DNA from 3 places in the Devriesea agamarum genome. Region 2 is predicted to be linked to each of the others. Evidence: predicted binding sites of a transcription regulator. Region 2 holds the regulator's gene; each other region holds the start of a gene.
The links. The regulator HrcA, encoded in region 2, represses chaperone genes, less so after heat shock. The targets are predictions, from matches to a motif close to TTNGCACTCGNNNNNNNCGAGTGCNAA.
Positions count from the first base shown of each region.

Region 1 (5,216 bases), 1.1 Mb from region 2:
CGATGCCCACCCGGCGGTCAGAGCACACCGGCAAAACCAGGCTCAGCCGTATCAAGGGACTTCACCGAGGGCCACACCGTGGCCACACTGCAGGTGATAAAAAACGCGGCCCTTTATCTCACGTCATGCGGACACCGCAGGGAGATAGCGACAATACTGGGGGTAGCGACCGTGACAATGAATGGTGATTTGATGAGTGAACAGACCGCGCCGGGTTCTCAGCCTCCGTTGCGCATCGCCATCTTCACAGAGGTTTTCTTGCCCAAAGTCGACGGCGTTGTGACAACTCTGTTGCACACTATTGATGAACTGACAGCTGCCGGCCACGAAGTTCTCGTGTTTGCCCCGGGTAAAGGTCCGGATCATTACGGCTCATGTCGAGTGGTGCGCGTGCGTGCGCTACCATTCCGACCCTGGTACCCAGAAATCTCGGTCGGGATGCCGGGGCCGACAATCTCTCGGGAGTTCATGCGTTTCCAGCCGGACGTCGTGCACGCATGCAGCCCGGTATGGCTCGCTGCCTACGGAGTTTTGTATGCCCGACGCCGTCACACCCCGATCGTAGCCTCGTACCACACCGATATTCCCCGGTACATGGATGCCCTGGGGCTTAAGTACCTGCGCCCGGCGGCAACCGCTTGGCTTCGACGTCTACACAACAGCGCAGACGTCAACCTGTGCCCGTCCCGGCCCCTCATTGACGAAGCCCGCGCCGGGGGACTTAACCGGGTCAGTCTGTGGCCCGGTGCTGTGGACACCGCCCTATTTCACCCGACGCGCCGCTGCCAGGAGATGCGGGCCCGGCTCACCAATGGCGACGTTGATCGGCCTGTGGTGTTGTCTGTTGGCCGTCTATCTAAAGAAAAAGGGCTGGATCAGCTGATCACCACGATGGAGATGCTGCCGCACGCCCGGATCGCGTTCGTGGGCAGCGGCCCGCACGAAACGCAGCTGAAGCATCGGTTTGCTCACCTTCCGGCCACGTTCCTCGGTCACATGAGCGGCATCGAACTCGCTACGGCATTCGCCAGCGCAGATGTGTTCGCGTTCCCGTCGTGCACCGACACACTCGGACTGGTGTCGTTGGAGTCGATGGCTTCGGGTGTGCCTGTTGTCGGGTGCCGGGCCGGAGGTATTCCCGACACGATTCGTGACGGCGAAACAGGTTTTCTAGTTGATCCACATGACCCTCACCAGATGGCTGCCCGCCTCGGAGTGATCCTCGATAATCCGGGAATTCGCGACCGGATGGGGGCTGCTGCCCGCCTGGATGCAGAGAAGCGGTCGTGGTCACTGGCAACTGCCACCCTGCTGTCGGCCTATCGCACCGCCATTGCGCGGCAACGGGTCGGAACCGTTACTGACCTGATGCGCACCTTCGACACGGTCGAAGCCGCCTAACGCATACCCATAGCAAGGCGCCCCGCCTCCCATAGGAGACGGGGCGCCTTATTCGCTTCTGTGCACCATCGCGGGTTACTCCCCCGGATGACTGGGCACCGCGGTCCGCACCCGCGTTGACCGCAGCCGACGGGTGCGATCACACGGATGCTAGACCGCGTGGCGAATGGGAACAGCTATGTGGAATGGAACCAGCCCTGAGGCTGGATCACATCATGCCGCCCATTCCACCCATGCCCATGTCTTCGCCACCGGCAGCCGGCTTCGGCGGCTCCGGCTTGTCGGCGACAACAGCCTCGGTGGTCAGGAACAGACCCGCAATGGAAGCCGCGTTCTGAAGAGCCGAACGGGTCACCTTCACCGGGTCGATGATGCCAGCGCCGATCAGGTTCTCGTACTCGCCGGTCGCAGCGTTCAGGCCCTCGCCAACCGGCAGACCCTTCACCTTTTCCGCGACGACGCCGCCCTCGAGACCAGCGTTCACAGCGATCTGCTTCAGCGGAGCCTCGATGGCAACCTTCACGATGTTGGCACCGGTAGCCTCGTCGCCCTCGAGCGACAGCGAACCGAATACCTCTTTGCCTGCCTGCAGAAGAGCCACGCCACCACCGGCGACGATGCCTTCTTCAACCGCAGCCTTGGCGTTACGCACGGCATCTTCAATGCGGTGCTTGCGCTCCTTCAGCTCAACCTCAGTGGCTGCACCCGCCTTGATCACGGCGACGCCACCAGCGAGCTTGGCCAGGCGCTCCTGAAGCTTCTCGCGGTCGTAATCGGAGTCGGAGTTCTCGATCTCCTTGCGGATCTGGGAGACGCGTCCGGCGATCTGGTCGGCGTCACCCGCACCCTCAACGATGGTGGTTTCGTCTTTGGTGACAACAACCTTGCGTGCCTGGCCGAGCATTTCCAGACCGGCGCTCTCCAGATTGAGACCAACCTCTTCGGAGATGACCTGGCCACCGGTGAGGATCGCCATGTCCTGCAGCATCGCCTTACGACGATCGCCGAATCCGGGAGCCTTCACGGCGACCGATTTGAAGGATCCACGCAGTTTGTTCATGATGAGCAAGGCGAGAGCTTCACCCTCGATGTCCTCGGCGATGATCGCCAGCGGCTTGCTCGACTTGATGACCTTCTCCAGCAGCGGGACAAGGTCCTTCAGGGTGGAGATCTTGGAGTTCACCAGGAGGATGTAGGGATCCTCCAAGACGACCTCCTGACGCTCCGCATCGGTGACGAAGTAGCCCGAGATGTAGCCCTTGTCGAAACGCATGCCCTCGGTCAGCTCCAGCTCGAGGCCCATGGTGTTGGATTCCTCGACGGTGATGACGCCTTCCTTGCCAACCTTGTCCAGCGCCTCGGCGATGAGCTCACCAATGGCCGGATCAGCTGCGGAAATGGCTGCGGTGTTCGCGATCTGCTCTTTGGTCTCAACCTCAACGGCCTGATCCAGGAGCTTATCGGTGACAGCGGTAACTGCCTTGTCAATACCGCGCTTGAGCGCGATCGGGTTCGTGCCAGCGGCCACGTTGCGCAGACCTTCGCGCACCAGGGCCTGAGCCAGCACGGTAGCGGTGGTGGTGCCGTCGCCCGCGATGTCGTCGGTCTTCTTAGCGACCTCTTTGACGAGCTCCGCACCGATTTTCTCGTACGGATCTTCGAGCTCGATCTCCTTAGCGATCGAGACGCCGTCGTTGGTGATGGTGGGGGCTCCCCACTTCTTCTCCAGCACGACGTTACGGCCCTTGGGGCCGAGGGTGACCTTGACGGCGTCCGCAAGCGAGTTCATGCCTCGCTCAAGGCCGCGCCGGGCCTCCTCGTGGAAAGAGATGATCTTGGCCATGATGGATTGATCTCCCGTGTGTGTTGTTGTTCCTCACCTGTGCCCGCGACGGACGGGACAGGTGCGGGCGTTCACGTCACGGCCACACCAGGCCCTCACAGGTTCGGACAGTTCGTGGTCGACCTCGGGTATACCGGGCCGAACTGCACTCCTGGTTCTTAACTTGTGATCCCTCGACTGAGCTGCGCAGCTGGGCGCAGATCAGCCAAGTTTTGTCACTCTCAACCAGAGAGTGCTAACCCATCATAAGCACTCACCGGGTGCGAGTGCTAATAGTTCGCCGAGGGAATATTGACTACTGCCCGGGGAGCGAGTGCAGCTCGCTGACCGTGACGAAACGCCATCCATCCGCTGTCATCTCAGCGACGAGGCGGTCGAGCTCACGCATCAACGCATCGGTGGGATCACCCCGCCCATCATGAGCCAGCACAATGGACCCAGGGGTTGCCAGCCGTTGCACCTGCTCGCGACACCACCCGGGTTCAGCCCCGGTGACATGATGGGACCACAGCACCAGATCAAGACCGGCCCGGGCGGCAGTAAACAGGACCGGGGCGCTCAACCCTCCGTACGGGGGCCGCCACAAAACAGGACCTGCTCCGGCAGCGCGCAACGCATCCAGACCACGACGAACCTGGTCGGTCACCACCTCAAGCGGTTCCGGGCCCAGATTGGTGTGGTCATACCCGTGCAACGCCACCTCGTGGCCGTGGGCGATCACCTCCCGAGTCAGGTCGGGATGTTTCGCAGCAAACTCACCGAGCTCAAAAAATGTGGCCCTCGCCCCGTGACGACCCAGGAAGTCCAGCACCTGGGGAGTCCAGCGAGGATCCGGTCCATCGTCGAAGGTCAAAGCGATCACGCGTTCAGCCACCTGTCGCCGAAACAAGACCGCGGGGGCAATTTCATCAGCGGTTCGTTCATCGCGCGGAGGGGCCGCATTGCGCCGCAGTTCACGCCGCATCCACTGCTCACCCGCCACGGCTGTTGAACCGGCCCCTAAGGCGCATGCCCCGACCCCAATCCCCGCCGTCACCAGGGAACGGCGACCTGGACGGGTGCGTGCACCCCCTCTGCCCGACGCAGGCCCATTGGACACGCCGGCGACTAGACGGTCAGAAGGCATGCGGTCAGTGGCGGATACCCGGGCACCTCTGGGCGCGCGGCTCGTCGTCGATGCCCGGTCAGATGAGTTGAGCGGACCCTCACGTGGACCCTGGGGAGCAACCATATGCGGTCAGTTCCCCGGTTCACGCGTGGCAATGAACGTGATCGGAGATTCGTAGTCGGAGGATTGCTGCGGCTGTCCCGCCCCAACTTCCTGAGCCAGGGCTTCAGCTGCTCCTCGGTTCGCCTCATTTTTGTAGAACACGATCGGATCCTGCTGCCGATTAGCGGAGTTGCCCGTCCCGACATTGGTCCAACCGCTGCGTTGCAAAGACCGCTTCCAGTCGCCCGCCAAACCGCTGATACCACTGCCGTTGAGCACCCGGACCTTCAGCGTCTTATCCACGGCAGCGGGTGGCTGCGGATTGTGTGTCGGCGATCCACTTGGACCGGCTGCCGTGGGTTCCGCCGATGGCTGCGATCCTTTGTCTCCGACACCCCCGCCCGTGACGATCAGAGAAATCACGAGGGCAAGGACAGCGATTAGCGCGACCGCACCGACGATGAGGTAGACCAGGTTCCGGCGCCAAAATGGCTCCTCAGCGCGGTGTGCGCCTTGGTGTCGTGTCTGCTGCGCCTCAAAGTCAAACTCGTCGGGCGGGTGCGGGTAGTCGGAATCAGCCACGCTTCCATTAAAGCGGGTCAGCAGAGGAAAGCAGAGCAGACGCCCCGAATCTGAGCTATCTAGCCTCCTATGCACACCTTAGTTCGACCATAAATCTGGTTTTAGACGGCTATTCAGTCCCCTCACCGTGGGGATGATGGTCGCTATTGCGCAGAGGATGCCGTGCGACTGCTGATCCGG
Region 1 covers NZ_LN849456.1:1,775,337-1,780,552, forward strand. Annotated here, with positions in the region: gene BN1724_RS07700 (glycosyltransferase family 4 protein) at 1-188, shown strand, start outside; gene BN1724_RS07705 (glycosyltransferase family 4 protein) at 193-1,401, shown strand; gene groL (chaperonin GroEL) at 1,610-3,244, opposite strand; gene BN1724_RS07715 (polysaccharide deacetylase family protein) at 3,540-4,370, opposite strand; gene BN1724_RS07720 (LytR C-terminal domain-containing protein) at 4,482-5,036, opposite strand; gene BN1724_RS07725 (DUF3263 domain-containing protein) at 5,180-5,216, opposite strand, start outside.
Region 1: the regulator HrcA is predicted to act here: its motif matches at 3,491-3,517, upstream of groL (chaperonin GroEL).

Region 2 (5,216 bases):
TGGACCCACCACCACACTTATCGACGACATCACGATCTGCCCAGATGTTTGTGCAGTTACCCCATCTGCAGCGGCGAGCTCAGTGAAAACCTCACCGATAGATGCATCCGCACTCTCGTGCAATACGAGCGTTAAACCGCCCTGTGCACGAGAGTCCTCCACAAGCTGGATCAGCCCGGACATATCCACCGGGTCGCCGAGAGCCGGAATCGTCAGGCGCCGCGACTGCTTCACCGCCGAGTCGATAGTTGCTTGCCATTTCATAAGACCCTTGCGTGCCTTTTCACCGTTCCACCGCACTACACAGCGGCTAGCCTGCCACGGCACGATCCTATCCACACCTAGTTCCGTGGCTGTTTCCACCGCCCGTTCGTCCCGCCCTTGCCGCGCTAATGCCTGAACCAGCACGAGCTGCGGTGTTCGCGGCACCGCGGTACGGGAGGAGTCAGCAAGAATCACCTCAAGGTGTTGTTTCCCGACGGTATCCACGGTTGCCCGCGCCTGCGATCCACCGCGGTCGGTTATCAAAACACTTTCGCCAACGCGCACCCGAAGAACCTTCACGGCATGATGAGCTTCGGCACCGTCAAGACGAATACGGGCACCGGCTTTCAGCCCCTTTAGCATCTCGCCGGGAACCAAGAACGCATGCGCGGTCACGCGATCACCATACCTGGACAGAATCCGAGATGATAAGGTCCGCTATACCTCACAGACCCTGTAACCGTTCCCGCAGTTTGGAAAAGACGCCATTTCCTGACGACCCATGAATCCTGGCTTCTGGTTTTTCCTCACCGCGGAGCATCGCGAACTGCTTCAGTAATTCGCTTTGCTCATCGGTGAGCTTGGTCGGAACCGACACGTTGATTCGCACCTTAATGTCGCCTCGTCGTTTCGATCGCAGTCCTGTTACACCCAAACCGTGCAAGGTGACGGTGTCTCCCGGCTGCGTTCCAGGCTTCACATCCACCTCCTGGGAACCGTCGAAGGTCTCCAGAGAAACGACCGTGCCGAGCGCCGCTGCTGTCATCGGAATATCGAGCGTGGTGAGCAGGTCATTGCCTTCGCGAACAAAAATGTCGTGATCGCGCACCCGCAATTCAACGAAGAGATCCCCACGCGGGCCACCGGCAATACCAGCCTCACCTTCACCGCGCAGCTGAATCCGAGTGCCGGTCTCCACACCAGCAGGAATGCGCACCCTCAACGTCCGGTCAGCCCGCACGCGCCCCTGGCCTGAACACTCCGTACACGGGTTATCTATCCGGTCACCATGCCCCTGGCAGGCTGCGCAGGGAGCCGAAGTCATAATCTGCCCGAGCAAAGAATTAGCCACCCGCTGCACATGGCCCGATCCCCCACACACCGTGCACCGCGTAGGACTCGATCCAGGTTCACAGCACGACCCGTTGCATCGGCTACACGGATCAGCGGTGCGAATGGGAATATCGGCCTCGGTTCCGAACACGACATCCGCAAGATCCACGTCCAGCCGTTGCAACTGGTCGGCACCGCGACGCTGCCTCGGCACCGGCCCGCCACTTCGGGTATGCATCCCGGCGGCACCGGCAAACACATCGAAAATATCGGAGAAATCGAAGGTCCCGAAGTTAGCACCGCCACCCATTGGGTTACCCGGTCCGCCGCCAAGATCGTACATCCGGCGTTTTTCTGGATTGGATAGCGTCTCGTACGCCTGCGAAACCTGTTTGAACTTTTCAGCCGCCTCGGGATCCGGATTCACATCCGGGTGGAGGGTCCGGGCAAGCTTCCGGTAAGCCTTTTTAATCTCCTCGCTAGAGGCGTCGCGTGAGACACCGAGAAGCTCATAGTAGTCGTTCACGTCTCTCCTGAGTTGATCAACGATGGGGTATCGGTTGCAGGGCCCGCGCGGTTCGTGGACTCTGCGCTGTCTGTGGGCGACTACCGTGCGCCCGCTGGTTTACGGTGTTCAGCCGGTTGACTGAAAACCGTTTGGTTAGTCGGTCTACCCGAGGAATCGGGACATGTAGCGGGCTACCGCGTGCACCGAGGAAATCCCGGCCACATAATCCATACGAGTCGGGCCAAGAATTGCAAGATGCGATGCGGCGCCCGGACGCTGGCCTGGGGCATAGCCCGCGCTGACCACGGATGTGGAGGTGAGAGCGGCGTCTGGCATTTCGTGGCCGATGCGCACCTGAATTTCCCCAGCCTGCGCGCTCATCTCCGTGAGCAAGCGCAGCAGCACAATCTGCTCCTCCAGGGCATCCAACAGCGGCTCCACGGCCGTCTCAATGTCTATGCCCCAGCGTGCCAAGTTCGCGGTCCCCGCGAGCACAATTCGATCCTCACGCCGAGCATCCAACAGGGCATGCACCGCGGCGAGGATGCTCTGCACCTGGCCGCGTTCATCGAGAGGATAACCTTCCACAAGGTCATCCAGACCCTTTTGCAGATCAGTTACCCGTTGTCCGACCATCACCGCGTTCAACTTGGTCCGAAGATCGTGCACAAACTGGTCGGTCACATCGGGGATCACATCAATGGTGCGCTGGTCCACCCAGCCAGCGTCAGTAATAAGGACGACCAAGATCCGCCCCGGCGCCACGGCGACAACTTCCACATGACACACCTTGGCCTGGTGCAGCGATGGATATTGGACCATCGCGACCTGCCGAGTGAGCTGTGCGAGCAGCCGGACGGTGCGCGAGAGCAAATCGTCGAGATCTGACGCGCCGTCGAGGAAGGTGGTGATAGCCCGGCGCTCAGGAGCTGACAGCGGTTTAATGTGGGCGAGGTTATCGACGAAAACCCGATATCCCTTATCGGTAGGGATTCGCCCGGCCGACGTATACGGCTGTGCAATCAGACCTTCGTCTTCAAGCACCGACATGTCATTGCGAACGGTCGCGGGTGAAACTCCGAGGTCATGCCGCTCCAGGAGGGCCTTAGAACCGACGGGTTCACGGGTTGCAACATAGTCCTCAACAATGGCCCCGAGAATGTGCATCTTGCGCTCGTCCATGCCCTCCTCCTTCCCACCGGCAGTCTTTAGCACTATAGGCGGTCGAGTGCTAATTCTAGCGAACGGTGACGCAGAGCCCAATGTGGCACCCAATGCACTTGTGGTCGTGTCCAGCCCTCGAGAAACCACTATGACTTGATACCTTTCCGGTCATGGCATCACGACCATCACCGCGCGCCACAACCGGTTCATCATTTCCAGGCTCTGACCGGTACGGCAGGGATGTCCTCGCACCCGGAGCCCCTGACCTTCACCGGCGCCGCCCTGTGGCGACCAAAACCGAAGCTCGGCAAGGACTCGTGGTCGAAGATGCCACAACCGGCTGGTGCGGAGCTATTACGCGCGTAGAGAAAATCGCGGGTGGCAGGAGTGTTGAGCTCGAAGATCGACACGGTCGTCGCCGCTCCTTCCCACTCGGACCCGGTTTTCTGCTCGAAGGCCAGCCTGTGATCTTGGTGCCCGCTCGCAACGTCTCAGGCCCTCAGGGGCCAGCACGCTCAGCCAGCGGTTCCGTCTATGTCTCCAATCTGCGTGCCCGCGAGGCCCGCGGCTCTCGACTCTGGGTTGAAGGCAAGCACGACGCCGAACTGGTCGAAAAAGTGTGGGGACATGACCTGCGGGTCGAAGGAGTTGTGGTTGAACTCCTCGAAGGCGCCGACCACCTCGTCGATCTCGTTCGAGAATTTCAGCCCGGACCAAATCGCCGACTCGGCGTTCTCTTAGACCACTTGATCACCGGATCTAAAGAATCCCGCATCGCTGAAGCAGCCCGCAGTGTGCCGGGAGCGAGGGAGCACTTGCTAGTTCTTGGGCATCCATTCGTGGACATTTGGCAGGCTGTACGCCCGGCCCGAGTGGGGCTCGCATCCTGGCCCGATATCCCCCGCGGCACCGACATCAAAGTGGGTACTCTGCGGGCACTGGGGTGGCCAGCCAGCGACCAGGCCGATATCGCAGACGGATGGCAGAGAATCCTGAGTTCAGTGCGCAGCTACGCGGACCTCGACCCGGCTCTGCTAGGGCGCGTCGAAGAACTGATTGACTTCGTCACGGCGACACCGTAGGTAAGTTGGGCGGGTCTACGTCAGATCCCGAATTACCTGATCGGCGAGGAGCCTGCCAGCAGGCGTCAGGACAGCCTTCCCCTGAGCCAGTTGCGCCGGATCGAGCAGTCCCCGGTTAGCGTGAACATGCAGCGCTGACCGACGTTCAGCGGCAACAGCATCAATATCCAGACCATCAACGGTCCGCAACTCGAGCATGATGCGCTCAACCCGTCGATCCTCGGCGGTCAGAATCTCCTGCCCGTCCTGCGGAAGCACTCCCCTGGTAACCGCATGGGCATAACGGCTTGGATGTTTGAGGTTCCACGCACGCATCCCGTCGCGATGGCGATGCGCTCCGGGTCCGATTCCCCACCAGTCTGCGCCATGCCAATACGCAAGGTTGTGGCGGCAGCGAGTCTGACGGGATTGCGACCAGTTCGAGACCTCATACCAGGTGTATCCAGCCTCCGCCAAGAGGGCATCGATCAGATCGTATTCGTCGGCCATAAGGTCACTATCGACCGGGGTTATCTCCCCGCGCCGTAGCTGCCGAGCCATCGCCGTGTTGCCCTCGATGATGAGTGAATACGCCGAGACGTGATCCGGTTCGCAGGCAAGAGCAGCCCTCACCGAGGTTTCGACATCCTCAATCCGCTCCCCCGGAGTGCCGTAGATCAAGTCCAAGCTCACCTGCAAACCGACGTCCCGAGCCCACTGCACAACGCGCGGAATCCGCGCTGGGTCGTGAGTTCGATCCAGTGTCGCGAGCACGCGCGGCACCGCAGACTGCATTCCGAATGACACCCGCGTAACACCACCGTCTGCCAGCTCACGTAGGGTATCCGCGGTCACGGAATCGGGATTGGCCTCAATGCTCACCTCGGCGTCGGGTGCCAAGGGGATCAGTGTGCGCAGATGATCCAGCATCTGCACGAGGTCGGAAGCGGGCAGCAGCGTCGGTGTTCCACCACCGAAAAATACGGTGTCGACCTGACTGTATTCGTACCCATGTTGCTGGTCATCGGCGTGTACTAAGTCCATTTCCCGGCAGGCATGGTCGGCATATTCTGCACGGCTTCCTCCGCCGCCAAGATCTTTGGCCGTGTACGTGTTGAAGTCGCAGTATCCGCACCGGACAGCGCAAAACGGGACGTGGATGTATA
Region 2 covers NZ_LN849456.1:650,797-656,012, forward strand. Annotated here, with positions in the region: gene BN1724_RS02920 (16S rRNA (uracil(1498)-N(3))-methyltransferase) at 1-660, opposite strand, end outside; gene dnaJ (molecular chaperone DnaJ) at 710-1,843, opposite strand; gene hrcA (heat-inducible transcriptional repressor HrcA) at 1,988-3,007, opposite strand; gene BN1724_RS02935 (DUF3097 domain-containing protein) at 3,160-4,071, shown strand; gene hemW (radical SAM family heme chaperone HemW) at 4,087-5,216, opposite strand, start outside.

Region 3 (5,216 bases), 1.0 Mb from region 2:
GGGCAGCGTGAACAGGAGATCATGAAAGAGCCGTGGGTCCTCCCATAGCTTTTGCCCCACAAAGCTGACGATCACCATGAATTCGAGGATCACCACGAAAACTATGGCGGCGACGACTGCGCCGATCTTCGCGGCATACGGGGGACGGAAGGTGCGTTCTGCTTCCTGCCTCATCACCCGATTCTCCTTGAGTCGTAACCTTTGCTCATCCACAACCATCCTAGGATCTGACCGGCCCGGTTCCCGGTAGCATTCCGAGGGTCCGCACCGTATAGAGGAGCTTCTATGCAGGCATCCCGTCATGTTCCGCTAGTTCCCACTTCGGGGGGACGACCTGCGGTTATCGTCTCTCTGACCGGGGTGGATCCTGCGATTTTGCGCTGTCAGGCGCGCGCGGCGTCCGCGGCGCCATGTGACATAGTCGAATGGCGGGTGGATCTGCTCCGCAACCCCGACGATCTCGTCCCCTGTACCCCCACCGATCTCACTCGTGTCCCTCACGACGATCCCGTCGAGCCCATAACGGCACCGCCTGGACTGCTGGAGTTGGGCCATGAGCTGCGCGCTCTGATCGCCCCGAAGCCGCTTCTACTCACGGTGCGTACGCGAACCGAAGGCGGGGCGGCAGATCTAGATACCGTGGCCTATGCCCAGACGGTGGTTTCACTGCTGCCCGCCGCCGATGCGGTCGATATAGAGCTGAATCGCGGGGAACAGGCCGCACAAATGATTCTCAAGGAAGCGGTGGCGAACGGCGTGTTTTCTATCGCCTCGTTCCACGACTTTGGTGGCACACCGTCGCGCGCACGGCTGCACGCGGTGTTTTCGAGGATGCATACCTTGGGTGTAGATGCATGGAAAGTGGCAGTGACCCCGGGCGATGCGAATGACGTGCTGCGCATGCTCACGGTGTGCCGCGAGGTGACCGTGCAGAATCCGAAAGTTCCGGTGATCGCGATTTCGATGGGCTCGCTAGGTGTGGTGACCCGCATTGCCGGGCATGTGTTCGGCAGTGCCGCCACATTTGCCGCATTGGGTGATGCCGCGAGCGCCCCGGGGCAGCTGGACGCGGATCGTCTCTGTGAGGCATTGGATTTGTTCTGACCAGCCCTTAGCGGAAGCGCGCCACACCACCATTCACAACAACCGCGCCCTACCAAATCTCCATATGGCAATGCCCCGGCCACCATAGGGTGACCGGGGCATTGCGCCTACGGGCGTGAAGCGCCGGGGCCGATCAGTGCGCGTGGCCGGGGGCGGCCGGCGCGGCTTCTTCCTCGGGCTTGTCGACGACCAGCGTCTCGGTGGTGAGCACCAGCGCGGCGATGGAGGACGCGTTGCGCAGAGCGGAACGAGTCACCTTCACCGGGTCGATGATGCCCTCAGCGAGCAGATCGACGTAGTCGCCGGTGGCGGCGTTCAGACCGTGACCGGGCTGAGCTTCCTTCACCTTTTCGACCACGACGTAACCCTCGTGGCCGGCGTTTTCGGCGATCCAGCGCAGCGGCTCAACCAGGGCCTTGGCCACGGCGCGCACACCGACGGCCTGGTCGCCACTGGTTCCGAGGTCGCCGTCCAGCGCTTTGACGGCCTGCACCAGGGCAGAGCCACCGCCGGACACGATGCCCTCTTCGATGGCGGCGCGGGTTGCAGAGACCGCGTCCTCGATGCGCATCTTCTTTTCTTTGAGCTCGACCTCGGTGTGGGCGCCCACCTTGATGACGGACACGCCGCCTGCGAGCTTGGCGAGGCGCTCCTGGAGCTTCTCACGGTCCCAGTCGGAGTCGGTGCGCTCAATTTCGGCGCGGATCTGTGCGACGCGATCGGCCACAGCTTCGTCGTCACCAGCGCCACCCACGATAGTGGTGGTCTCCTTGGTGATCACGACGCGGTGGGCGGTGCCGAGCACCTCCAGGCCGACGGACTTCAGGTCGAGGCCGATATCCGAGCTGACCACCTGTGCGCCGGTGAGGATCGCGATGTCCTGCATCATCGCCTTGCGGCGGTCGCCGAAAGCCGGAGCTTTCACAGCAGCGCCCTTGAAGGTGCCGCGGATACGGTTAAGGACCAGGGTGGACAGAGCCTCGCCCTCGACATCCTCAGCGATGATGAACAGCGGTTTGCCAGTGTCGATAGCCTTTTCCAGGACTGGCAGCAGATCAGCCAAAGCGGAGATCTTGCCCTGATTGATCAGGATGTTGGCATTCTCCAGAACGACTTCCTGCCGGTCTGCATCGGTGACGAAGTGGGGCGAGATGAAGCCCTTGTCGAACTGCATGCCCTCGGTGAAGTCGAGCTCCATCGCGGTGGTGGAGGACTCCTCCACCGTGATCACGCCGTCCTTGCCAACCTTGTCGAAGGCTTCGGCGATGAGCTCGCCGATTTCGCGGTCCTGGCTGGAGATCGCAGCAACGTTCGCGATCTGCTCTTTGCCCTCGACGTCCTTCGCCAGCTCGGAGAGCTTCTGGGAGACGGCCTCAACGGCCTCTTCCATGCCACGCTTGAGAGCGGAGGGGGCGGCGCCGGAAGCGACGTTACGCATGCCTTCGTGCACGAGTGCCTGGGCCAGAACGGTCGCGGTGGTGGTGCCGTCACCAGCGACATCGTTGGTCTTGGTGGCAACCTCTTTGGCTAGCTGAGCGCCGAGGTTCTCGAATGGGTCCTCGAGCTCAACTTCGCGCGCAATGGTCACGCCGTCGTTGGTGATGGTCGGCGCGCCCCACTTTTTGTCGAGCACCACGTTGCGGCCCTTGGGGCCGAGGGTGACCTTCACGGTGTTGGCGAGCTTGTCCACACCGCGCTCAAGGGCGCGACGGGCGTCCTCGTCGTAGATGATTTCTTTAGCCATGGATCAGCCCTGGACGATCGCGAGGATGTCGCGGGAGCCGAGGATCAGCAGCTCTTCGTTGCCGTACTTCACCTCGGTGCCGCCGTACTTGCTGAAGATGACCTTGTCGCCGACCTTGACGTCCATGGGGACGCGCTCGCCCTTGTCGTCGAAACGTCCGTCACCGACGGCGATGACCTCGCCCTCCTGCGGCTTCTCCTTGGCAGTGTCCGGGATAACCAGGCCGGAGGCCGTGGTGCGCTCCGCCTCCAGCGGGCGAACAACGACGCGGTCCTCGAGGGGCTTGATGGAGACCGACATGCGACCTCTCCTTCGTGACTCGGTGAAACGATGTCTTGATGTCTTTGTGTCTTGTAGACAAAAGAGGTGGACGAAACGGGTGCTTCGTCGAGGAGTCCTTACGTGGTCGTCGTCGCGGTGCCAACCCCGAAGACTCCGGGTCGTTGGCACTCTCACCGTGAGACTGCCAACGCAATCCAATCTAAAGCCAGATTGGCACTCGCGCAAGGTGAGTGCTAACTATCCCCGCTTCAACCGCTACCCAATCGCTACCCGATTGCTCGCGACTGATGCGCCACAGATCACGACTGGAGGGCAATACGTCCCGCTGTGACGCACCTCCCCCCAAAAAATCTCACGATATGGAATGTCGCGTCTTATTCACGAGCGCATACCGGTCACGAAACCATAGCGTTAATACCGAGACGCACCGGCGATCCCGGGCCTCACCAGCACTAACCGACCATCACTAGGAGTGACCCTTCATCATGATGCTCAAGACCAACAAGAAGCATGCGAACCGCCGGGAGCTGCGCCTGCTCGACGTTCTGCGCCGCCGTTCCAGCCGTCCCGTTGCTGGCCCGACCGACGGACAAACCGGCACCACGTACTCGCACCTCCTGAACGCGCGCTCCGGCCAACCCATCGGAAGCTTTTCCATCCCCCGCTGAGGCCACCTAAGCCGTTTCAGTCCGTACCCCAAGCCAACTCAGACGACCTACAAGCCCACTCAAACGGACTAACAGCCATGCGGGCTTGTAGCACTGACTAGCTGCATCCAACCAAAGCTGCCGACCGACGCCCCGCCAAGAACGTCCGAGCCGTCCAGACACCTCCTACACGACAGCTCGTACGAGACACCTCCTTATTCGAGAGCACCAACCCATTCGCTTGAGCCATCCGTAAACGCCTGCTCCTTCCATATGGGCAGGCGTTTTTTCACGGTATCAACGAGGTCATCGCATGCAATAAACGCCAGTTTGCGATGGGCGGCAGCCACCGCGCAGGCGAGCGCCGTCTCCCCCACACTCAGCGTGCCCACCCGGTGCGCCAGTGCCAAGATCACTCCTGGGTAGCGTGTAGCTACCTCCCGGGCCACCTCTTCGATGACCTCCTGGGCGCTCGGGTGCGCGCTATAGACCAGACGCACCACACCGCGTCCCTCATCGTGGTCGCGCACAGCACCGTCGAAGGTGACCACGGCACCGCACCGCGGATCAATCACCATACTCGCCATCCGCATGGTGGAAATCTCGTCGGTGGTGACCTGTGTGTACCGGATTCTCTCCGCGATATCTCCGAACGCAGGATCACCCGGATGCCCAAGCACTGCCACATCCGTCATCTGTGTACCACTGCGGTCGGCGTGATTCTTCTCGGCCGTAGCATCTTGATCTGTATCGCGGTCGTGCTCGGCCACACCATTCTCCCGCCCGGCAAGGCCTTTATTCTCCCGCCCGACATGGCCTTTCTCGCTCACATGGTCGTGCTGGGTCATCAGTGCCCTCCCCCTCGGAACTGGTCGTACACATGCGCCAGAATCGGCTCCAGCACACTGATTCCATCGCGGACACCGCCTCGCGACCCGGGCAGGTTCACCACCAGGGTGCGCCCCGCAGTACCAGCAATGCCTCGGCTCAAAATAGCAGCCGGAGTCTTACTCGCCCCGAGGGCTCGAATAGCCTCGGGGATTCCGGGAAGCTGCCTGTCTAGAAACGGCAGGGTCTGTTCCGGGGTGACATCAGAGGGTGAGATCCCCGTTCCGCCGGAGGTGATGAGCAGATCGACCTGTTCATCCAGGCCCGTCTTCACCGCCTCGCCGACGGCGGGACCATCTGGAACCACCACGGGCGCAGGCACACGGTAGCCGAGTTCGCTGAGCCACGCCGTGAGAATGGGACCGGTTCGGTCCTCGTATGTACCATCGGCGGCACGGGTCGACGCAATCACGACCAGCGCCCGACGGCTATCTCCGCCCTCGACATTCACGACGTCTCCTCCAGCGACCAGTCCCCGCTTTTGCCCCCGGACTTGGCAAGCACCTCGATATCGGTGATCCGCGCGTGCTTATCGACGGCCTTAATCATGT
Region 3 covers NZ_LN849456.1:1,673,292-1,678,507, forward strand. Annotated here, with positions in the region: gene BN1724_RS07275 (hypothetical protein) at 1-174, opposite strand, end outside; gene aroD (type I 3-dehydroquinate dehydratase) at 286-1,104, shown strand; gene groL (chaperonin GroEL) at 1,238-2,848, opposite strand; gene groES (co-chaperone GroES) at 2,852-3,148, opposite strand; gene BN1724_RS07295 (hypothetical protein) at 3,616-3,798, shown strand; gene BN1724_RS07300 (molybdenum cofactor biosynthesis protein MoaE) at 3,993-4,625, opposite strand; gene BN1724_RS07305 (MogA/MoaB family molybdenum cofactor biosynthesis protein) at 4,625-5,116, opposite strand; gene moaC (cyclic pyranopterin monophosphate synthase MoaC) at 5,113-5,216, opposite strand, start outside.
Region 3: the regulator HrcA is predicted to act here: its motif matches at 3,341-3,367, upstream of groES (co-chaperone GroES).